DNA from 4 places in the Enterobacter asburiae genome. Region 1 is predicted to be linked to each of the others. Evidence: predicted binding sites of a transcription regulator. Region 1 holds the regulator's gene; each other region holds the start of a gene.
What was found. Region 1 encodes PurR, which represses purine synthesis genes. Its sites were predicted from a motif close to CANGCAAACGTTTGCNTG; they were not measured.

Region 1 (5,763 bases):
CGCAGGGTGTCTTTGAGATTGCGAGGGAGTTGATTTTCAAGACCGGCACGCAGCACGCTGGCGAAAAAGGTGTCCAGACGTTCGCACTCCCACCAGCCGTCCATATAGCTTTCTCCCAGGCCTAACGATCCCTCTCGCAGCACGCGTTTAAAAAAGTCGGGATGTTTAACCTGAGGATCGGATGGCGATGATCCATTGATAGTGATGCCTGCTCGACCTAACAGTTCACTGACGATCCGGGACCAGTTGTCGTCCGGAACGCTGACTTCTTCTATACACGATGAACTCATAGCTTCTCCATCACCCTACTGTGATCAGAACCTTAAAACAGCGTAGACGCTTTTTTTGGTTTGTGAGAAATCTCACGGTAAATACCGCGAGGCTAATATCCGACGTAGAACAGAGGAAGGGAGATAGCCCTTGCCGAAATGCCTTCCATGGTAAAACGGGAGCGCTCCGGCTCCCGTTAACACTTAATATTTATCGTATTTAATCGAACCAAATTTAGTATAGGCCTCAAAATTTGGTGATTCAATAGAAAATTCTTAGCAACCTAATCACTGAAAATTAACATGATTTCCGGCGCGATTATGCATGCGACGTTTCAACCTGAGTGCGGTTAGCCTGCTCACGCTGCGCGGAGGCCTGCATGCGATAGCCCAACACCGCCAGCGCAACGGTCACCAGCATCACGCTGGTGGTGGTCAGGAGCGGCGTGGCAATCAGCGCCGATACCACCAGGCTTGCCAGGAAACACAGCCCCAGCTGCAGGGTGTTCTGCAGCGCGGCGGCGCGGCCTGTCGCCTGCGGGAAGGGACGCAGCGCCTGGGCTACGACAATCGGGTAAATCGCCCCGTTCGCGACGGCCATCACGCAGAATGGGATCAAAATTTCGGCCAGACCGGCACCCGGAATAAAGCCAACGGCCCAGGTCCCGATGACGCTCAGCGCATACAGCACCAGCAGCCACGGCAGCATCTGCTGACCTTCCCACTTTTGAAGCGCCGCGCGGCAGCCGTACCCGCCCACCAGGAACGCGATAGTCTGCGGAACATAGCTCAGGCCGATGGCTGCCGGGCTGTAGCCCATATCGTGCAGAATGAACGGCGAACCGGTGAGCCACGCGAAGAAGCTTGCCGAGCAGGCGGCATAGATCAGGACATTACCGCGATACGCTTTGGTGCTGAGCAGGGAAGTGAAGGTAATCGGCTTCGCGTCAGCATGCGCTTCTTTTTTATGCGCGGGCTTGAGGGCGAACGCCGGCAGCATCAGTACCAGGGTAATGGCAAACAGCGTGGCGAAGATGGCCTGCCAGTCGAAATGCGCGAGGATCCAGCTGCCCAGCAGAGGGGCGAGGGCAGGTGAGAGACCCACAAGCGGCATAATGGTGGCGAAAATACGGTTAGTGCGATTAGCCGGGTAATAGTCGGTGACCAGCGCCTGCCAGGTCACGGCCGCGGCACAGACGCCCACGGCCTGAATAAAACGCAGCACCAGCAGCCAGGTGGCATCGCGTACCCATAACATCCCCAGGCAGCCCACGGCAAAAATGGCCAGGCCCAGCAGCAGCACCGGTTTACGACCAAAGCGATCCGAGAGCGGTCCCCAGAGCAGCTGAGCGAAGGCAAAGCCGGCGAGGAATAAACTCAGGCTGGCGCTGATGGCGGCAGCCGGGGTTTGCAAATCTTCCTGCATGGCGGCAAACGCCGGCAGGTACATATCGGTGGCCAAAAAGCCCAGCACGCTTAAGCCGCCGAGCCAGACTAAAAAACCGTTCCTGGGTTGCATTATTTTATTCTCCTGAGGAGGCAGGTATACATTGGCGCTGAGTGTAGGGAGTGCAAAGCCGCTTGTGAAACACTAATATTTGGCGGGTGCATTCAAAAATTTTGCAGGCAGAAAATGTGGTCAGATTATTCTCTTGAAGTAGTCGATGCTGTTGCGCGTAACGGCAGCTTTAGCGGTGCGGCACTGGAGCTGCACCGCGTTCCTTCGGCAATCAGCTACACGGTGCGTCAGCTGGAGGAGTGGCTAGCGGTTCCGCTGTTTGAACGGCGGCATCGTGATGTGGAATTAACGCCCGCAGGCGCGTGGTTTTTGAAGGAAGGGCGTTCTGTTATCAAAAAAATGCAGATCACCCGCGAACAGTGTCAGCAGATCGCTAACGGCTGGCGGGGACATCTTTCCATCGCCGTGGATAATATCGTTAAGCCGGAACGCACCCGGCAGATGATCGTCGATTTCTATCGTCATTTTTCTGACGTCGAGCTGCGGGTCTCGCAGGAGGTGTTCAACGGCGTCTGGGATGCGCTGGCGGACGGCAGGGCAGAGATGGCGATTGGGGCCACGCAGGCGATCCCGGTTGGGGGACGTTACGCCTTTCGCGATATGGGGATGCTGAGCTGGAAATGCGTGGTGGCAAGCGATCATCCGCTGGCGTCGATGGAAGGGCCGCTCAGCGATGACACGCTGCGCAACTGGCCGTCGCTGGTGCTGGAGGATACGTCCCGTTCGTTGCCCAAGCGTATCACCTGGCTTCTGGACAACCAGCGGCGGGTGGTAGCCCCTGACTGGGAATCGTCGGCGACGTGCCTCAGCGCCGGGCTGTGCGTCGCGATGGTGCCCGTTCATTTTGCGCGTCCGCGCATCGATACCGGAGAGTGGGTTGAGCTGACGCTGGAGAATCCGTTCCCGGATGCGGCCTGCTGCCTCACCTGGCAGCAAAATGACGTCTCGCCTGCGATGGCATGGCTGCTGGATTATCTGGGAGACAGCGAAACGCTGAACCGGGAATGGTTACGGGAGCCAGCATAGCTGGCCCCGTAAAGCGATTAACGACGGTAGTCGCGGAACGGACCATCCGCTACGGAACGGCGTTCGATAAGACGCGGGTGAACTTCAATGGACTGCGACTCTTCACGCTTGTTGACGATTCTGTCCATCAGCATGTTGAAAGCCGTTTCGCCCAGCGAGTCTTTTGGCTGGTGAATGGTGGTCAACGCCGGGGTAAAGAAGCGCGCGTTACGCACGTTGTCATACCCGATCACGGAAATATCCTGCGGTACGCGCAGGCCCAGCTCGTCGGCAGCGCAGAGCGCGCCCATGGCCATGATGTCGCCCCCGCAGAACACGGCGGTCGGACGGTGCGGCTGGGAGACGATCTGCTGCATCGCGCGGTAGCCCGATTCCGGCTCAAAGTCGCCCTGCACAATCCAGTTTTCCGGCACGTTGATCAGCGCTTCTTCCATCGCTTTCATAAAACCGGCCAGACGGCCCGCGCCGGTGTTGCGCTCCAGCGGACCGGGGATCACGCCAATCTCGCGGTGACCGCGTTCGATCAGATAGCGACCGGCCATATAGCCGCCTTCAAAGGCGTTATCGATAACGGAATCGGTGAAATCCGCGCGCGCTTCGCCCCAGTCCATCACCACCATCGGAATATGGCGATACTCTTCCAGCATCGACAGCACGGACTCCGGATACTCGGAACACATCACCAGCAGGCCATCAACGCGCTTTTGCGCCATCATCGACAGGTAGGCACGCTGTTTTTCAATGCTGTTCCACGCGTTGCCCAAAATCAGGGTATAGCCTTTCTGGAAGCAGTTCTTTTCAACCGCTTCAATGATCTCGGCAAAATAGGCCGCTTCACTGCTGGTCGCCAGCAATCCAATGGACTTGGTGTGATTAACCTTGAGGCTACGCGCAACCGCACTTGGCGAATAGTGCAGCTCTTTGATCGCTGCCCAGACGGCGTTGCGCGTCTCTTCCGCCACAAAGCGGGTTTTGTTAATTACATGTGATACGGTTGTAGTGGAAACGTTTGCGCGTTTTGCTACGTCTTTAATTGTTGCCATTAAATGTCACTCCAGACCATATCCTAAGCTCCTGAAAAACCTGAAGGTAAACGTTTGCCTTCTCTCACCCTTATCTCGCAATGTTGAATTGCGGCACGCCGGGAAAACGACACGGGACGTCAGGAGGGGGTCAATGGCCGGTACGCTAATAAATTTAGCGTGGAATTTTGTCCTATCTTGATGAAAAGGGGAAGAGGTAAAGTGGTTATCAGTATAAATCCAGGAAGATTTTTGACGTAATCTGTGCAAAAATGAGCAAGCTCACTTTTCGTGTGGGGATTAAAAGGAGAAAAATTGATGAGTTCCGATCTTAAGTTTTCGCTGTTCACCACCGTTGTTGTGCTGGCTCTGATTGTTGCGGCCGGTCTGACGGCTGCGCTGCACTGATTTACGCGGAGGGAGAGCCTTCTCCCTCCCGACTCCCCGGATTGTTACTTCTCTGGCAAAAATCTTTTGCCATTTTGTTAACTTCTCATTTTTTGTGATTGATGTCATGCTTTCCGCTTCTTTGTTCTGTGTCACCACATGACACGGCATCCGGAGTTGACGCATGAAAATCAATTTTCCCCTGCTGGCCCTGGCGATTGGCGCTTTTGGGATTGGCACCACTGAATTCTCCCCGATGGGGTTACTGCCTGTTATTGCCCGGGGCGTAGATGTCTCTATCCCTGCGGCAGGGATGTTAATCAGCGCCTACGCTATCGGCGTGATGGTCGGGGCGCCGTTGATGACGCTTTTGCTTTCTCATCGCGCGCGCCGCAATGCGCTGATATTCCTGATGGCGATTTTCACCCTGGGCAACGTGCTTTCGGCCATTGCGCCGGACTACACCACATTGATGCTGTCACGCATTCTGACCAGCCTTAACCACGGCGCGTTCTTTGGGCTGGGGTCGGTCGTTGCTGCCAGCGTGGTGCCAAAACACAAGCAGGCGAGCGCCGTGGCAACCATGTTCATGGGGCTAACAATTGCCAATATCGGCGGGGTGCCTGCGGCAACCTGGCTGGGGGAAGCGATCGGCTGGCGTATGTCCTTCCTGGCGACTGCCGGGCTTGGCGTGGTTGCAATGGTGGCGCTGTTCTTCTCCTTGCCGAAAGGCAGCGCGGGGGAACGTCCTGACGTGCGCAGAGAACTGTCGGTGCTAATGCGCCCGCAGGTGCTCTCCGCGCTGCTCACCACCGTGCTGGGGGCAGGGGCGATGTTTACCCTCTACACCTATATTTCACCGGTATTGCATGACATCACGCACGCAACGCCTCTCTTTGTCACCGCGATGCTGGTGCTGATTGGCGTGGGCTTCTCGATTGGCAACTATCTCGGCGGGAAATTTGCCGACCGTTCCGTGAGCGGGACGCTGAAGGGTTTCTTAACCCTGCTGATTGTCATCATGGTTGCCATTCCGTGGCTTGCGCGTAATGAGTTTGGGGCCGCGATTGCGATGGTCGTCTGGGGAGCCGCCACCTTTGCCGTGGTGCCGCCGCTGCAGATGCGCGTAATGCGTGTCGCGCATGAGGCACCGGGACTTTCATCTTCCGTGAATATCGGTGCGTTTAACCTGGGTAATGCCCTGGGCGCCGCGGCCGGTGGAGCCGTGATTTCAGGTGGTCTGGGATACAGCTTTGTGCCGGTGATGGGGGCGATTATTGCCGCGCTCGGCCTGCTGCTGGTGATGATGTCGGGTCGTAAACAGCCTGAAGCAGCCTGCGCTGCGGAATAAACCAAAAACGCAGAAGGGCGAACCCTTCTGCGTGTCTCTTACGCGGCGAAGTTCTTCGCGACAAAGTCCCAGTTAACCAGTGCCCAGAAGTGCTCCAGGTAGTTCGGACGCGCGTTGCGGTAGTCAATGTAGTATGCGTGTTCCCACACGTCCACGGTCATCAGCGGCTTCGCGCTGGTGGTCAGCGGG
Region 2 (5,763 bases), 1.4 Mb from region 1:
AACAGGTTCAGGATATCGTCGCGGGTGGTGCTTTCATCCAGCGTAATGCCGACGGCGTTGTGGATGTCGCTGCGCAGGTTGATCTCTGCCGCATTCGCGCGCGCCAGCACGGCCGCTTTGTCCGCCACGTCCACACACAGGGTGTCGAAGTAGTGAGCGTGGCGCAGCTTAAGGCCTTTCTGCTGCAGACCGCAGGCCAGAATATCGGCCAGGCGGTGAATGCGGCTGGCAATACGCTTCAGGCCTGCCGGGCCGTGGAATACGGCGTACAGGCTGGCGATGTTTGCCAGCAGCACCTGAGAGGTACAGATATTGGAGTTCGCTTTCTCGCGGCGGATGTGCTGCTCGCGGGTCTGCATCGCCATGCGCAGCGCGGTGTTACCGGCAGCGTCTTTTGAGACGCCGATAATACGGCCTGGCATAGAGCGTTTGAATTCATCTTTCGCACCGAAGAACGCCGCGTGCGGGCCGCCGTAGCCCATCGGCACGCCGAAGCGTTGCGCAGAACCGAATACGATATCCGCGCCCTGTTTACCCGGCGCCGTCAGCAGCACCAGCGCCATAAAATCGGCGGCAACGCTGACAACCACTTTGCGGGATTTCAGCTCGGCAATCAGCGTGCCGTAGTCGTGAACTTCACCGGTGGTGCCTACCTGCTGAAGCAGTACGCCGAAGACGTCCTGGTGATCCAACACTTTGTCAGCGTCGTCGACGATCACGTCAAAGCCGAAGGTTTCCGCACGGGTGCGCACCACGTCCAGCGTCTGCGGATGCACGTCCGCCGCCACGAAGAAGCGGTTGGCATTTTTCAGCTTGCTCACGCGTTTGGCCATCGCCATTGCTTCGGCAGCAGCAGTCGCTTCATCCAGCAGCGAGGCAGAGGCGATATCCATACCGGTCAGATCCAGCGTCACCTGCTGGAAGTTCAGCAGCGCTTCCAGACGGCCCTGGGAGACTTCTGGCTGATACGGGGTGTATGCGGTGTACCAGCCCGGGTTTTCCAGCATGTTGCGCAGGATAACCGGCGGCAACTGCACGTTGGTGTAGCCCATGCCAATGTAAGACTTATAGCGCTTGTTCAGGCCTGCGATAGCCTTCAGCTCCGCCAGCGCGGCGAATTCCGTAGTGGCTTCCCCCACCTGAGGCGGCGTGGCAAGCTGGATGTCTTTTGGCACAATCTGGCCGATCAGTGCGTTTAATGAATCCGCGCCAACTGTCTTCAGCATCTCCTGCTGTTGCTGAGCATCCGGCCCAATGTGACGTTCAATGAAGGCGCCACGGTTTTCAAGCTGGCTTAAAGTCTGTGTCATGAGCGATGGTTCCTGAAACGTGCAGTGAATTTAAGTTCCCTCTCCCTCTGGGAGAGGGTTAGGGTGAGGGGAAGACTGGCACCCTCACCCCTGCCCTCTCCCAGAGGGAGAGGGGGATAAACAATTACTCGTCTTCTAACAGTGCTTCGTACGCGGTCGCATCCAGCAGCGCGGCAACCTGAGATTCGTCGCTGGCTTTGATCTTGAAGATCCAGCCGCCTTCATAAGGCTCGCTGTTCACCAGCTCTGGCGAATCGCTCAGCGCGTCGTTGACGGCAACGATTTCGCCGCTCACAGGAGCATAGATGTCGGATGCCGCTTTTACGGACTCCGCCACGGCGCAGTCGTCGCCCGCGCTAACGGTCGTGCCCACGTCAGGCAGGTCAACAAACACCATGTCGCCCAGCAGCTCCTGCGCGTGCTCGGTGATCCCTACGGTGTAAGTGCCGTCCGCCTCTTTGCGCAGCCACTCGTGTTCTTTGCTGTATTTCAGTTCTGCTGGCACATTGCTCATTGAAGTTCTCCTGATAAAAATGATTAGGCGACCGGCTTACCGGCGCGAACAAAAATCGGTTTGGTTACGTTGACCGGCATTTCGCGGTTGCGGATTTGCACCACCGCCGTTTCGCCAATGCCCGCCGGCACGCGTGCCAGTGCAATACTGTAGCCCAGCGTCGGGGAGAAGGTACCGCTGGTGATCACGCCTTCGCGAGGATTGCCGTCAGCATCGGTAAAGCGCACCGGCAGTTCACCGCGCAGCACGCCCTTCTCGGTCATCACCAGACCCACCAGCTGTTCAGTGCCCTTCTCGCGCTGCATCTCCAGCGCTTCACGGCCAATAAAGTCACGATCGGCCGGTTCCCATGCGATGGTCCAGCCCATGTTGGCGGCCAGCGGAGAGACGCCTTCATCCATCTCCTGACCGTAGAGGTTCATCCCCGCTTCCAGACGCAGCGTATCGCGCGCGCCCAGACCCGCAGGCTTCACGCCCGCTTCCACCAGCGCACGCCAGAAATCAGCGGCCTTCTCGTTCGGCATCGCAATTTCGTAGCCCGCTTCACCGGTGTAGCCGGTGGTGGCGATAAACAGATCGCCCGCCTGCACGCCGAAGAACGGCTTCATGCCTTCGGTTGCTTTACGCTGCTCGTCGTTAAACAGAGACGCGGCTTTCGCCTGCGCGTTCGGCCCCTGCACGGCGATCAGCGACAGATCGTCACGGACGGTGATGTCGATGGCATAAGGTTCGGCGTGTTGGGTGATCCAGGAGAGGTCTTTTTCGCGGGTGGCGGAGTTGACAACGAGGCGGAAGAAATCTTCAGTGAAGTAATAGACGATAAGGTCATCAATCACGCCGCCCGAGGCATTCAGCATGCCGGTATAGAGCGCCTTACCCGGCGTCTTCAGTTTGGCGACGTCATTTGCCAGCAGATAACGCAAAAACTCCCGGGTGCGGCTACCGCGCAGATCGACAATCGTCATGTGGGACACGTCGAACATACCGGCATCGGTGCGCACCGCGTGGTGCTCATCAATCTGCGAGCCGTAGTGCAGCGGCATCATCCAGCCGTGGAAGTCCACCATGCGTGCGCCGCATAACACGTGTTGTTCGTACAAAGGAGTCTGTTGAGCCATCTTGTCCTCGTTGAAAAATTCACCGTGAAACCCGGTATCGGCCTCGTTCCCGAGTGCCGACGCAAACGTTCTCTTTTACCCGAACTTACCACCGAAACCGGCGGTTAACCATAAGGTAAAACGGGTCATCACATTAGCTTATGACCAAAAAACGCTAAAAAGCCTACAGAGTTATTCACTGGAAAAATGCGATTAACCCCGCACAAAATTAACAATGATCTAACAGGATTTAGCACATGGTGATATTTCGTGCGGAAAAACGGGCCGAATTTCCGTAACATAAAATCTCGTAGATTAGATTTTCTAATGCGAAAAATGACGTGAAATTAGAATATTTCAAACGAGGGAATTTCCCCGGCGCAGAGGCCGGGAAAATAAAGCGTGACGGGGGTCTAAATTAACGTAGCCAGTCCGGCAGGTCGTTAAGACCCATCGCCTGACGGAGGAGTTGAGGTTTAACACCCGGAAGGGTGTCAGCAAGCTTGAGGCCAATGTCGCGCAGCAGTTTTTTTGCCGGATTCGCGCCGGCAAACAGCTCGCGGAAGCCCTGCATGCCCGCCAGCATCATCGCCGCACTGTGCTTGCGGCTGCGCTCGTAGCGACGCAGGTAGAGATACTGGCCGATATCTTTGCCTTCGCGATGCAGGCGACGCAGCTCCTCAACCAGCTCCGCCGCGTCCATAAAGCCAAGGTTAACGCCCTGCCCGGCCAGCGGATGAATGGTATGCGCCGCATCCCCCACCAGCGCCAGACGGTGCGCGGCAAACTGACGCGCGTAGCGGCCGGTTAACGGGAAGACCTGACGCTCGCTTTCAAGCGTGCACAGGCCAAGGCGGTTATCAAACGCCACGCACAGCGCCTGGTTAAAGGCGTCCGGCGTCGCCTCCTGCATCTGCTGGGCTTTCTCCGGCACCAGGGACCAGACAATCGAGCACAGGTGCGGTTCGGAAAGCGGCAGGAACGCCAGAATGCCGTCGTTGTGGAAAATCTGCCGCGCCACGCCGCCGTGCGGCTCCTCTGTTCGGATCGTTGCCACCATCGCATGATGGCGGTAATCCCAGAAGGTCAGCGGGATATCGGCTTTATTCCGCAGCCAGGAGTTGGCACCGTCAGCACCGACCACCAGACGCGCGGTCAGCATGTCGCCGCTTTGCAGGGTGATAAACGCCTCGTTTTCACCCCATGCCACCTGCTGGATCTGCGCAGGCGCAATCAGGGTCACATCGCTGCACTGCTGCGCTTTCTGCCACAGCGCGTGGTGGATCACCGCGTTTTCGATAATATGACCCAGATGGCTATAGCCCATGCTTTCATCATCAAAAGCAATATGACCAAAGCTGTCTTTATCCCACACCTCCATGCCGTGATAGCAGCTGGCGCGCTGCGCCACAATATCTGCCCAGACGCCAAGGTGCGTCAGCAATTTCTCGCTGGCGGCATTGATCGCCGAGACGCGGAGTTCCGGCGGGGCATCTGGCGCAACGGGCTGAGGCTGCTTTTGCTCCAGCACCGCCACGCGCAGGCCGCTGCCCTGTAAACCACAGGCAAGCGCCAGCCCGACCATACCGCCGCCAACGATGGCAACATCAACATTTTGCACGGTGATAACTCCTTAACGCGCGACCCAACCAAGAGTCCGCTGCGCCAGCACGTCACGTGCCGGAATGAATAATTCCATCGCCATCAGCCCGAGGTTGCGGCCTGCAACCAGCGGTGCCCAGCGATTGGCAAAGAGATGGACTAAGCCGTCGGTAACGCCAATCGTCGCCTCTTTATCGACCTGACGTCGCTTCTGGTAATGGCTTAGCACCGAATAAGCGCCGCAATCTTTTTGCTCACCCCATGCCAGCGCCAGCGATTCCGCCAGGCTCATGACATCACGCAGCCCAAGGTTAAATCCTTGTCCGGCAATAGGATGTAATGTCTGCGCGGCGTTGCCGACCAGCGCCACGCGGTGAGAAACAGACTGCGATGCGGTGGTTAACGACAGCGGATAGACCGCACGTTTCCCCGCATGGGTAATACGCCCCAGCCGCCAGCCAAAGGCTTTCTGCAGCTCGGTACAAAAACGTTCGTCTGACCAGGCTTTAACCTCTTCAGCCTTATCCTGCGGATGACACCAGACAAGCGAACAGCGCCCGTCCGACATCGGCAGCATCGCCAGCGGACCATGTTGCGTAAAGCGTTCAAACGCCCTGCCGTGGTGTTCTGCTGCGGTAGAGACGTTCGCAATGACCGCAACCTGCCCGTAAGGCTGCTGACGCCACTCGACGCCGCACTGCGTGCCGAGCGCCGAACGCGAGCCGTCCGCCGCCACCAGAAGCTGGCCGTCGAGAACGGTGCCATTATCGAGGGCTACGCTGACCCCATCTTCGCTGCGGCTAAAACTGGCCACGCGTGCCGGACAGTGAAGCGTGACGCCCGGCGCATCCTGTAACAGACGGAACAGACGCAGGCCAACGTCGTGGAGTTCAACAACCTGACCCAGCGCGTCGATACGGTAATCATGGGCATCCAGCGTCACAAAGCCAGCATGGCCACGATCGCTTACGTGAACGGTTTTAATTGCCGTCGCGCAATCGGCGATGGCCTGCCAGATGCCAATGCGGGACAGCTGCTGACAGGTACCCTGCGCCAGGGCAATGGCGCGGGAATCAAAACCGGGATGATTTTTGGCATGCGGCGCGACGGCTTCCACCAGGTGCACCGCAAGCTGCCCCTTCGTCAAATGCGAAATGGCCAGCGCCAGCGTGGCCCCGGTCATGCCGCCGCCAACGATAATCACGCTCATGCGCGTGCCGCTGCCATCAGCGCCTCAATA
Region 3 (5,763 bases), 1.1 Mb from region 1:
GCGATTTCTGCATCCGTCACCTTATTACGTAACAGACGCATCGTTTTCCCTTCTGACTGCGTCGCTATCTCAAGCTGTTTTTCCAGCTCAGGAATTTTGCCGTACTGCAGTTCAGACATCCGCGCCAGATCGCCGACACGGCGAGCCTGCTCTATGGCAATTTTGGCCTGTTCGAGTTCAGCTTTAATGGTCTGAGTGCCGGAAAGGGACGCTTTCTCGGCTTTCCACTCTTCTTCCAGCTCAGAGTACTGGCGCTCTTTATCGTCCAGTTCTTCATTGAGCATATCCAGGCGTTTCTTACTGGCTTCATCAGACTCTTTCTTCAGCGCCTGCTGTTCCAGCTTGAGCTGAATGATGCGTCGGTCGAGTCTATCCAGCTCTTCCGGTTTCGAGTCAATCTGCATACGAATGCTCGAAGCCGCTTCATCAATCAGGTCGATTGCTTTATCCGGCAGCTGGCGATCGGCGATATAACGATGTGAAAGCGTCGCCGCCGCAACGATAGCCGGGTCAGTGATCTGCACGTGGTGGTGCAGTTCATAGCGCTCCTTCAAACCACGCAGGATCGCGATGGTATCTTCAACGCTTGGCTCAGCAACAAAAACTTTCTGGAAACGACGTTCCAGCGCAGCATCTTTCTCAATGTACTGACGATACTCGTCAAGCGTGGTGGCACCGACGCAGTGAAGTTCACCACGCGCCAGCGCAGGTTTCAGCATGTTCCCGGCATCCATCGCGCCGTCCGCTTTACCCGCACCGACCATCGTGTGCAGTTCGTCGATAAACAGGATAACGTTCCCTTCCTGCTTCGCCAGGTCGTTAAGCACGCCTTTCAGACGCTCTTCGAACTCGCCGCGGTATTTCGCACCGGCCACCAGCGCGCCCATATCCAGCGCCAGTACGCGGCGGCCTTTCAGGCCTTCCGGCACTTCACCGTTGACGATACGCTGCGCCAGCCCTTCAACAATGGCGGTTTTACCGACACCAGGTTCACCAATCAGCACCGGGTTGTTCTTGGTACGACGTTGCAGTACCTGAATCGTACGGCGGATTTCTTCATCACGGCCGATAACCGGGTCAAGTTTGCCCTGCTCAGCACGCTCGGTCAGATCGACCGTAAATTTCTTCAAAGCCTGACGTTGGTCTTCGGCTCCCTGATCGTTCACGCTTTCACCTCCGCGCATTTTCTCAATCGCCTGAGTCACATTGGCGGTGGTCGCGCCGGCAGATTTCAGCAGGTCGGTCAAGGTGCCGCGTGATTCAAGCGCCGCCAGAACAAACAGCTCTGACGAAATAAAGTTGTCCCCACGTTTTTGCGCCAGCTTGTCGCAAAGGTTCAGCACGCGTACCAGATCCTGCGACGGCTGAACGTCGCCGCCGGTACCTTCTACCTGCGGCAGACGGCTCAGCGCCTGATCGATAGCGGTGCGTAACTGGCCAGCATTAATGCCAGCGGACGTTAATAAAGGACGTACCGATCCCCCTTCCTGATTCAGCAAGGCGCTCATTAAATGAAGAGGTTCGATAAATTGGTTGTCGTGCCCCAGTGCGAGGGACTGGGCATCGGCGAGAGCAAGCTGGAATTTATTAGTAAGACGATCCAGACGCATAACTCCTCCCATAACAGGTCAAATTTGCTACTGGAGATTAAATGAGGTCATCCCTCAATTATTCAAGGTTAATGACCTGAATTATGTGAAAAGAAAACGGCACGTACCGGATCGTCTTGATTCTTTAGGTTATATCAGCCAAATGAAACTTGCCATACGCCCCGTGGTCTTGTCGCGACGATAGGAAAAAAAATCACCCTTTTCGGTGAATGTGCAGCGATCGCCGCCGAAGATCTGCGTCACGCCGACGTTGTTCAGACGCTGGCGGGCGAGCTGGTAAATATCGGCCAGATATTTATCCCCCGAAGGCAGAAAGGCTTCCACCGCTTGCGGATCTTTTTCCATAAAGGCTTCACGAACCTCTGGCCCCACTTCAAAAGCGCGAGGACCAATGGCCGGGCCAAGCCAGGCCATAATATTGGCAGGCTCATCGTTAAAGCAGGCGACTGTTTCTTCGAGCACGCCTTCACACAGACCACGCCAGCCCGCGTGTGCTGCTGCTACCTCGGTACCTGCACGGTTACAGAACAGAACTGGCAGACAATCAGCGGTCATCACGGCACAAACGGTTCCCGGAGTATTACTGTAAGAGGCATCAGCGCGTTTAGAAGCATAGGGTTCCCCCGTCAACTTCAGTACCGCGTTACCGTGAACCTGTTCCAGCCAGACCGGTTTTGACGGCAAGTTACCCGCAGCAAACAAACGTCTGCGGTTCTCTTCAACGTGTTCCAGGTTGTCGCCACAGTGCGCACCGAGGTTCAAAGACTCCCACGCGCCCTGGCTAACACCGCCAATACGGGTTGAACTACAGGCGGCCACGCCAGCAGGCAATGGCCACTCCGGGACAATCAGTTTGGTCATAACCAGTCCACTTGATCCTTATGTTCTTCGAAATCAGCACGCATGGCGTCGATAAGATCCACCATATCCTGCGGGATAGGCGCATGCCACTCCATCTGAATACCGGTGATAGGGTGGTAAAGACGCAGCATGGTCGCGTGCAGCGCCTGACGATCGAATTTACGCAATACGCTGATGAACTCATCCGATGCGCCTTTAGGTGGACGCGGGCGGCCACCGTATACCTGATCCCCTACCAGCGGATGGGTAATGTGGGCCATATGCACGCGGATCTGGTGAGTACGTCCGGTTTCCAGACGCAGACGCAGGCGCGTATGAATACGGAAGTGCTCCATAATGCGATAGTGCGTCACAGCCGGTTTACCCATCGGATGCACCGACATATGGGTACGTTTGGTTGGGTGACGACTGATTGGCTCTTCCACCGTTCCGCCAGAGGTCATATGCCCAATGGCTACCGCTTCATACTCGCGGGTGATTTCGCGCAGCTGCAGCGACTCCACCAGACGGGTCTGAGCAGGAACGGTCTTCGCCACCACCATCAAACCAGTGGTGTCTTTATCCAGACGGTGCACGATGCCCGCGCGCGGGACATCCGCGATCGGCGGATAATAATGGAGAAGTGCGTTAAGTACCGTACCGTCAGGGTTCCCCGCGCCCGGATGAACAACCAGGTCGCGCGGCTTGTTGATCACCAGAATGTCATCATCTTCATAGACGATGTCCAGTGGGATATCCTGCGGCTCGAAGCGGATTTCCTCTTCGATTTCAGCATTGATGGCGACAGCTTCCCCACCTAACACTTTCTCTTTTGGTTTGTCCCAGATCTTGCCGTTTACCAGCACGCGCTGGTCAAGGATCCATTCTTTTATGCGTGAACGCGAATAATCAGGGAACAATTCGGCCAAAGCCTGATCTAAGCGTTGACCGAGCTGATTTTCGGAGACTGTTGCGGTGAGTTCTACTCGTTGTGCCATAAACTGCTTCTTCGTTTAACGTTGGGTTTTACGGCTTTGCCGTTTAATATAGTGTGCTATTGTAGCTGGTCTTAATCGGGAGCAGGAACAGAGTTTCTCCCGGACAAACATTTGAGGAAAGTCAAAACGTCATGACGCGCATGAAATATCTGGTGGCAGCGGCCACGTTGAGCCTGGCTTTGGTGGGCTGCTCCGGTTCAAATGAACAGGTCCCTGACAATCCGCCGAATGAAATCTATGCGACTGCACAACAAAAGTTGCAGGACGGTAACTGGAAACAGGCGATAACGCAACTGGAAGCGTTGGATAATCGCTATCCATTTGGTCCATATTCGCAGCAGGTACAGTTAGATCTCATCTACGCATACTATAAAAATGCCGACCTGCCGCTGGCTCAGGCAACTATCGATCGTTTCATGCGTCTGAACCCGACTCATCCTAACATCGACTATGTGATGTACATGCGCGGCCTCACCAACATGGCGCTGGACGACAGTGCGCTGCAGGGCTTCTTCGGCGTGGATCGTTCCGACCGTGACCCGCAGCATGCGCGTGATGCCTTTAATGACTTCTCCAAGCTGGTGCGCGGCTATCCGAACAGTCAGTACGTGACCGACGCCACCAAGCGTCTGGTGTTCCTGAAAGATCGTCTGGCGAAATATGAATACTCCGTGGCGGAATACTATACCCGCCGTGGCGCATGGGTTGCCGTGGTTAACCGCGTAGAAGGTATGCTGCGTGATTATCCGGATACTCAGGCAACGCGCGACGGCCTGAAGCTGATGGAAAATGCTTACCGTCAGATGCAGATGACCGCTCAGGCTGAAAAAGTGGCGAAAATCATCGCCGCGAACAGCAGCAACACCTGATTTTGCCCCAATGCAAAACGGCAGCCCGAAGGCTGCCGTTTTTTTATTCATTTTAGCGCGTCGCTGAAGCGCGTTAGCCTCAACACATCCAGTCAACTATGGCCCCAATTTTTGCCTTCGACAAGGTAAATCTTACCTCTTCCTGCCCTGCCTCACAAAAAAGGTTCCCTGACAAAAATCGAGAAAATAACGTGATCTAAATCACACATTTTGACATTAGGTCGGGTATGCTGGAATCACCAAGACGGAAAGACAAGAGGTAAAATTTATGACAATGAACATTACCAGTAAACAAATGGAAATTACTCCGGCAATCCGCCAGCACGTCGCAGACCGTCTCGCCAAACTGGATAAATGGCAAACTCATTTGATTAATCCACATATCATCCTGTCCAAGGAGCCGCAGGGTTTCATCGCTGACGCAACTATCAATACTCCAAACGGCCATCTGGTCGCCAGCGCAAAACACGAGGATATGTACACCGCAATTAACGATTTGATCAACAAGCTGGAACGGCAGCTCAATAAAGTGCAACACAAAGGTGAAGCCCGTCGCGCCGCAACATCGGTGAAAGACGCCAGCTTCGCGGAAGAAGTTGAAGAAGAGTAATCTTTTAAATTGAGTGTACCGCCAACGCGCCTTCGGGCGCGTTTTTTGTTTTTTATTGACAGGGTGAAAACAGTACGGGTACTTTAACGGTATCAATCACAGGATGACTTTATGAAACTTACGCCGTTCTTCTTCGCATTCTTTTTTACCTTCCCCTGACTGGGAGGCGTTTAGTCGTGTGATAAAGAATGCGAAGACGAACAACAAGGCCTCCCACATCGGGGGGCCTTTTTTATTGATAACGATAAAATGAGACAGACAACACTATGACACCGGAAAACCCGTTACTGGATCTGCGAGTAAAAATCAGCGCGCTGGATGAGAAACTGCTGGCGCTGCTGGCCGAACGCCGCGCGCTCGCCGTTGAAGTGGGCAAAGCCAAGCTGGACTCCCATCGCCCGGTACGTGATATCGACCGCGAGCGCGATCTGCTGGAACGTCTCATTCAGCTCGGCAAAGCGCATCACCTCGATGCCCACTACATCACCCGGTTGTTCCAGCTCATCATCGAAGACTCCGTTCTCACCCAGCAAGCGCTGCTCCAGCAGCATCTGAATAAAACCAATCCGCACTCTGCGCGTATCGCCTTTCTCGGGCCGAAAGGCTCTTATTCTCACCTGGCCGCTCGACAGTATGCCGCACGCCATTTCGAAGAATTTATTGAGAGCGGCTGTGCCAAGTTTGCCGACATTTTTAATCAGGTTGAGACCGGCCAGGCGGATTACGCCGTCGTGCCGATTGAGAACACCAGCTCCGGCGCCATCAACGACGTCTACGATTTGCTGCAGCACACCAGCCTGTCGCTGGTAGGTGAGCTGACGATCCCTATCGATCAC
Region 4 (5,763 bases), 1.9 Mb from region 1:
CCAGGGTTTCATAAGGGCGAAGATGCGTTCCTTCTGAGAGCAGCCAGGCGTCCATCTCTTTAAGCAGAGGGCCGAAGCTGTATGGATCGTCAATCAGGTTTTGCTGACCGTGCCAGAGAACGGCGAGCTGATAGCGAAAAGGGTTTTTACGGCGGGGCATTACGCCCGAGAAGAAGCCACGGGAATCGAGGCATTCAAGATTACCCACCTTGCGGCCGGTTTTGGGTTCAATCACCCAGACTTCTGTGGCATCCGGTAACAGTGCCCGAACTTCAAGGCCATCCTCAGTTTGATGCATCCCAAGCACAGAAAAGGGGTCAGCAAAATGACCCGCAATAAGCGCATTAATCACGTCTCTATCCACACGATCGGACATGGTATTCATCCTGTTTTTTATGTCGTCCTTTTTAAGCGCTCCGGGACGACTTTTAATGTGACCTGAACGGGACAGCACAAAAATGTGCATCCATTCTGCTCCGTTCGAACCTCAGGTAAGAAATGACTCTTCCTTAAAGCATAGCCAACGCTCTAGATGACTCCTGATAAAAAATAAGACATACGCGTGTTACTCCATGTAGTACGCAAAAAAAAGGGGTGAAAATCACCCCCGGTAGTTAACAAATTATTACGCCAGCTGGCGTAGCATGCGGCGCAACGGCTCGGCGGCACCCCACAGAAGCTGGTCGCCGACGGTGAACGCGGAGAGATACTCCGGCCCCATGTTCAGCTTGCGCAGACGGCCAACCGGCGTGGTCAGCGTGCCGGTAACGGCAGCCGGGGTCAGCTCGCGCATGGTGATATCGCGATCGTTTGGTACCACTTTCGCCCACGGGTTGTGCGCGGCCAGCAGCTCTTCCACGGTCGGAATAGACACATCTTTTTTCAGTTTAATGGTGAAGGCCTGGCTGTGGCAGCGCAGCGCGCCGATACGTACGCACAGACCGTCAACCGGAATGGTGTTCTCGGTCGCGAGGATTTTGTTGGTCTCAGCCTGGCCCTTCCACTCTTCGCGTGTCTGGCCGTTATCCAGCTGTTTGTCGATCCACGGAATCAGGCCGCCGGCCAGCGGTACGCCGAAGTTGTCCACCGGCAGCTCGCCGCTGCGGGTAAGCTGAGTCACTTTACGTTCAATATCAAGGATCGCGGACGCCGGGTTTGCCAGCTCGGTCGCGACGCTCTGGTGCAGCTGGCCCATCTGGGTCAGCAGCTCGCGCATGTGACGCGCACCGCCGCCGGACGCCGCCTGGTAGGTCGCCACGGAGACCCACTCCACCAGATCCTGCGCGAACAGGCCGCCGAGGGACATCAGCATCAGGCTGACGGTGCAGTTCCCACCAACAAAGGTTTTCACGCCGTTGTTCAGGCCGTCGGTGATGACGCCCTGGTTAACCGGGTCAAGAATGATGATGGCATCGTCTTTCATACGCAGCGAAGAGGCCGCGTCAATCCAGTAGCCCTGCCAGCCGCTTTCACGCAGCTTTGGATAGATTTCGTTGGTATAATCGCCTCCCTGGCACGTGACAATAATGTCGAGTGCCTTCAGCGCTTCCAGATCGTAAGCATCCTGCAACGTGCCTGTGGTACCACCAAAGGACGGAGCAGCCTGGCCGAGCTGGGAAGTGGAGAAGAAGACCGGGCGGATAGCGTCGAAATCGCGCTCTTCAACCATGCGTTGCATGAGTACAGAGCCGACCATACCGCGCCAGCCGATAAAACCAACGTTTTTCATAGCATTTTTTTCCTGCTGAGGGTGTGTGCTGTTTGTGCAAGCCAGTATTGAACTGGGATATGCTTCACATTACAAAATGCTGCCAAAGTCGCAAGCGAAATTAATCGATGATTGCCCGGCAATCAGAAATACAGCTAATTATCATAATAACCTTAGAGAATTTCAGGGATAATTTACATGAGTGAAATCATTTCCGCAGCGGTTTTATTGATCCTGATAATGGATCCACTGGGAAACCTGCCGATCTTCATGTCGGTGCTTAAGCACACCGAGCCGAAGCGTCGCCGGGCGATCATGATCCGCGAGCTGCTCATCGCCCTGCTGGTGATGTTTATCTTCCTGTTTGCGGGTGAAAAAATTCTCGCGTTCCTGAACCTGCGCGCCGAAACCGTGTCGATTTCCGGCGGGATTATTCTGTTCCTGATTGCCATTAGGATGATTTTCCCGAGCGCGGAAGGCAGCAGCAGCGGCCTGCCTGCGGGTGAAGAGCCGTTTATTGTGCCGTTGGCAATTCCACTCGTTGCCGGGCCGACCATTCTGGCCACGCTGATGCTGCTGTCGCATCAGTATCCGAACCAGATGAGCCATCTGGTGATTGCCCTGCTGATCGCCTGGGGCGGGACGTTTATCATCCTGCTGCAGTCGTCGCTGTTCCTGCGCCTGCTGGGTGAGAAAGGGGTGAACGCGCTGGAACGCCTGATGGGGCTGATTCTGGTGATGATGGCAACGCAGATGTTCCTGGACGGGATCAGGGCGTGGATGAAAGGCTGACTTTCTCCCTCTCCCCGTGGGAGAGGGCCGGGGTGAGGGCATCAGGCCGCAGAGGACACATATTCGTCGGGTGGCGGCTTCGCCTTACCCGGCCTACAAAACTTAACCCTTACGAATCAAATACCGGTACGGCAGCGCTTCGGTCTGCTGTGCCACCAGCTCATGTTCCATAAAGGTACAAAAGCCGGGAATATCGCGGGTCGTGGCCGGGTCGTCGGCAATAATCAGCAGCGTTTCACCGGTCTGCATGTTGCGCACGGTTTTGCGTACCATCATTACCGGTTCCGGGCAGCGAAGGCCCTGGGCATCAAGAGTGTGGTCTGGGCTGGAAAACAGGTCGGTCATGGTCTTCTCGGTCTGGTAAAAACGGCTGTAGTTTACGCCCGGTTGCGATCAATGCAAACCAGGTTAACGATTGCGTAAAAACTAACCATTGCAATGTCCTGCCAAAGCAGTATCATGCTGCGGTTTTTATTGGGTTCCCTCACCCCAACGTATAAAAAGGTCACAATATGACGTCGTTTTCTGAATCACAGCGCGTAAAAGCGTTGTTCTGGCTTTCGCTTTTCCATTTGCTGGTGATCACCTCCAGCAACTATCTGGTGCAGCTCCCGATCTCCATCTTTGGTTTTCATACCACCTGGGGCGCATTTAGCTTCCCGTTTATTTTCCTCGCGACGGATTTGACCGTGCGTATCTTTGGCGCACCGCTGGCTCGCCGCATTATTTTTTCGGTCATGCTCCCGGCGCTGTTCATCTCGTACGTGGTTTCGTCACTGTTTTATATGGGAAGCTGGCAGGGCTTTGAGGCGTTAACCCACTTCAACCTGTTTGTTGCCCGTATCGCCGCAGCAAGCTTTATGGCCTACGCGCTGGGGCAGATCCTCGACGTGCATGTGTTTAACCGCCTGCGGCAGAACCATCGCTGGTGGATGGCACCAACCGCCTCCACGCTGTTCGGTAACGTGAGCGATACGCTGGCCTTCTTCTTCATCGCCTTCTGGCGCAGCCCGGATGCGTTCATGGCTGAACACTGGATGGAAATCGCGCTGGTGGACTACTGCTTCAAGGTGCTTATCAGCATTGTGTTCTTCCTGCCGATGTACGGCGTGCTGCTCAATATGCTGCTGAAAAGGCTGGCAGATAAATCTGAAATCACGGCATTGCAGGCTGGTTAAGGGTTCGCTTTATCAGTTGTGATAAGATGAGCGAATGAGCCGTTATGGCCGTTTATCGAAAGGAAGAAGTCAATGCGCAATCTGGTTAAATATGTCGGGATTGGCCTGCTGGTTGTGGGTCTTGCAGCCTGTGATAACAGCGACACGAAAACGCCTGCTCAGGGCGCATCCGCAGAGAGCAACGCGACCGGCCAGCCGGTGAATCTGATGGATGGCAAACTCAGTTTCTCTCTGCCAGCCGATATGACTGACCAGAGCGGCAAGCTGGGCACCCAGGCGAACAACATGCACGTTTACTCCGACGCAACCGGGCAGAAAGCGGTCATTGTGATTGTGGGCGACGACACCAGCGAAGACCTGGCCGTCCTGTCCAAACGTCTGGAAGATCAGCAGCGCGGCCGCGATCCTCAGCTGCAGGTCGTGACCAATAAATCCATCGAGCTGAAAGGCCACACGCTGCAACAGCTCGACAGCATCATCTCTGCAAAAGGCCAGACCGCCTACTCTTCTGTGGTGCTGGGCAAGGTTGATAACAAACTGCTGACCCTGCAGATCACCCTGCCAGCGGAAGATCAGCAGAAAGCGCAGACGGCTGCTGAAAACATCATTAACACCATCGTGATCCAGTAACGCTTCACGACGATGACGTGGCCTCCGGTGCCTGCACCGGGGGCCATTTTTTTAGCCGCCACGTCAGCAGCAGCGCAATCACCACCAGACCCGCCGCGGCAAGATAGATCACCGGAACCCCTGCCCAGGCCATCACCAGCCCCGCCAGCGGGCCGGTAATGCCTAAAGACATATCCATAAACACCGTATAGGTCGCCAGCGCCGCCCCCTGATTCTGCTGCGGCACGGCTTTTACCGCCACCACGCCCAGCGCCGGGAAGACCAGGGAAAAGCCAGCCCCCGCGAGGAACACACCCACTTTCGCGACCCAGGGCACCATCGCTATTCCGGTCAGCAGCAGCCCGACTATCTCTATCACAAAGCAGATCATCGCCACGTTCAGCCCGCCCAGACGGTTGATGCCGTTAGGGAAAAGCAGACGGGCGCCAACAAACGCACAGCTGAACAGGGTTAACGCAAAGGCCGCGCCGTCCCAGCCTTTGGCGTCGTAGAACAGGGTAATGAAGGTCGCAATCACGCCGAAGCCGGTGGTCGCCAGCGCCAGGGCCATGCCGTACGGCCAGACGCGCCCCAGCACCGCCCGAAACGGCAGCGGCTTGCCTTTGCTGGCCTTCACTTTCGGGCGCGGCAGCGCAAAGAGGATCGCCAGCAGCGCGACCGCCATAATGGTGATGGCCAGCCCATGCAGCCCGCCCAGCGCATAGCAGGCCACGCCGAGCGGCGCCCCGAGCGCCATCGCACCGTAGGTGACAATCCCGTTCCAGGAGATCACCCGGCCAATGTGCGGCGCGCCTACTACACCCACGCCCCACAGCGTTGAGCCGGTTCCCGCCAGACTTTGCCCGATGCCAAGAATGACGCGGCCCAGGCAGAGCAGCGCCAGACTGACCAGCGGCCAGTGGCTGGTTGCGGCAGCCAGCAGATAGCTCAGGCCACTGAGAAAACAGCCGCACAGTCCCACCACCACGATGCTTTTTGGACCGAACGTGTCCGCGTAGCGCCCGGCATGCGGGCGGCTGAGGAGCGTGGCGAAATATTGCAGGCTTATCACCAGCCCCGCCCAAAAGGCGCTGAAGCCCATCACGTCATGGACATAGCCCGGCAGGACTGCCAGCGGCAGGCCGATGGTCAGATAGCTGGCAAAGTTGAAAATCACAACGGAAACGATGCGCAGATTGAGGCGCAGTCCGCTCAGTGCCGGTTCAGCGGCAGCTTCGGGCATGGGGTTCTACCTGGATTTTTTACAACAGTGTTTCACTATTACCACGGCGCAATAAGAAAATCAGCCCCGACTTTCAGATTAACGGTGCCAGACGAAGCGAAGCCCGGGCACTACACTTATCGGGTCATCATATTAAGGAACACGCATGATCGCTAACCCGTCCGACAAAGCAGGACTCCACATCTTATTAAAACTCGCCTGTCTGGTGGTTATCCTTGCGGGTATCCATGCTG

Region 2: the regulator PurR is predicted to act here: its motif matches at 3,001-3,018, upstream of gcvT (glycine cleavage system aminomethyltransferase GcvT).
Region 3: the regulator PurR is predicted to act here: its motif matches at 4,471-4,488, upstream of raiA (ribosome-associated translation inhibitor RaiA).
Region 4: the regulator PurR is predicted to act here: its motif matches at 2,905-2,922, upstream of tusA (sulfurtransferase TusA).

Annotation. Positions count from the first base shown of each region.
Region 1 is NZ_CP011863.1:1,021,851-1,027,613, forward strand. It holds gene cfa (cyclopropane fatty acyl phospholipid synthase) at 1-290, opposite strand, end outside; gene punC (purine nucleoside transporter PunC) at 589-1,788, opposite strand; gene punR (DNA-binding transcriptional activator PunR) at 1,903-2,814, shown strand; gene purR (HTH-type transcriptional repressor PurR) at 2,832-3,857, opposite strand; gene cydH (cytochrome bd-I oxidase subunit CydH) at 4,155-4,244, shown strand; gene ACJ69_RS05075 (MFS transporter) at 4,408-5,574, shown strand; gene sodB (superoxide dismutase [Fe]) at 5,613-5,763, opposite strand, start outside.
Region 2 is NZ_CP011863.1:4,332,245-4,338,007, reverse strand. It holds gene gcvP (aminomethyl-transferring glycine dehydrogenase) at 1-1,310, opposite strand, end outside; gene gcvH (glycine cleavage system protein GcvH) at 1,435-1,824, opposite strand; gene gcvT (glycine cleavage system aminomethyltransferase GcvT) at 1,848-2,942, opposite strand; gene ubiI (FAD-dependent 2-octaprenylphenol hydroxylase) at 3,340-4,542, opposite strand; gene ubiH (2-octaprenyl-6-methoxyphenyl hydroxylase) at 4,555-5,733, opposite strand; gene pepP (Xaa-Pro aminopeptidase) at 5,730-5,763, opposite strand, start outside.
Region 3 is NZ_CP011863.1:4,640,493-4,646,255, reverse strand. It holds gene clpB (ATP-dependent chaperone ClpB) at 1-1,610, opposite strand, end outside; gene yfiH (purine nucleoside phosphorylase YfiH) at 1,740-2,471, opposite strand; gene rluD (23S rRNA pseudouridine(1911/1915/1917) synthase RluD) at 2,468-3,448, opposite strand; gene bamD (outer membrane protein assembly factor BamD) at 3,580-4,317, shown strand; gene raiA (ribosome-associated translation inhibitor RaiA) at 4,586-4,927, shown strand; Phe leader region at 5,038-5,163, shown strand; gene pheL (pheA operon leader peptide PheL) at 5,039-5,086, shown strand; gene pheA (bifunctional chorismate mutase/prephenate dehydratase) at 5,194-5,763, shown strand, end outside.
Region 4 is NZ_CP011863.1:3,853,393-3,859,155, reverse strand. It holds gene glgB (1,4-alpha-glucan branching enzyme) at 1-376, opposite strand, end outside; gene asd (aspartate-semialdehyde dehydrogenase) at 626-1,729, opposite strand; gene ACJ69_RS18595 (YhgN family NAAT transporter) at 1,907-2,500, shown strand; gene tusA (sulfurtransferase TusA) at 2,603-2,845, opposite strand; gene ACJ69_RS18585 (7-cyano-7-deazaguanine/7-aminomethyl-7-deazaguanine transporter) at 3,013-3,678, shown strand; gene ACJ69_RS18580 (DcrB family lipoprotein) at 3,751-4,308, shown strand; gene ACJ69_RS18575 (MFS transporter) at 4,313-5,530, opposite strand; gene ACJ69_RS18570 (AI-2E family transporter) at 5,676-5,763, shown strand, end outside.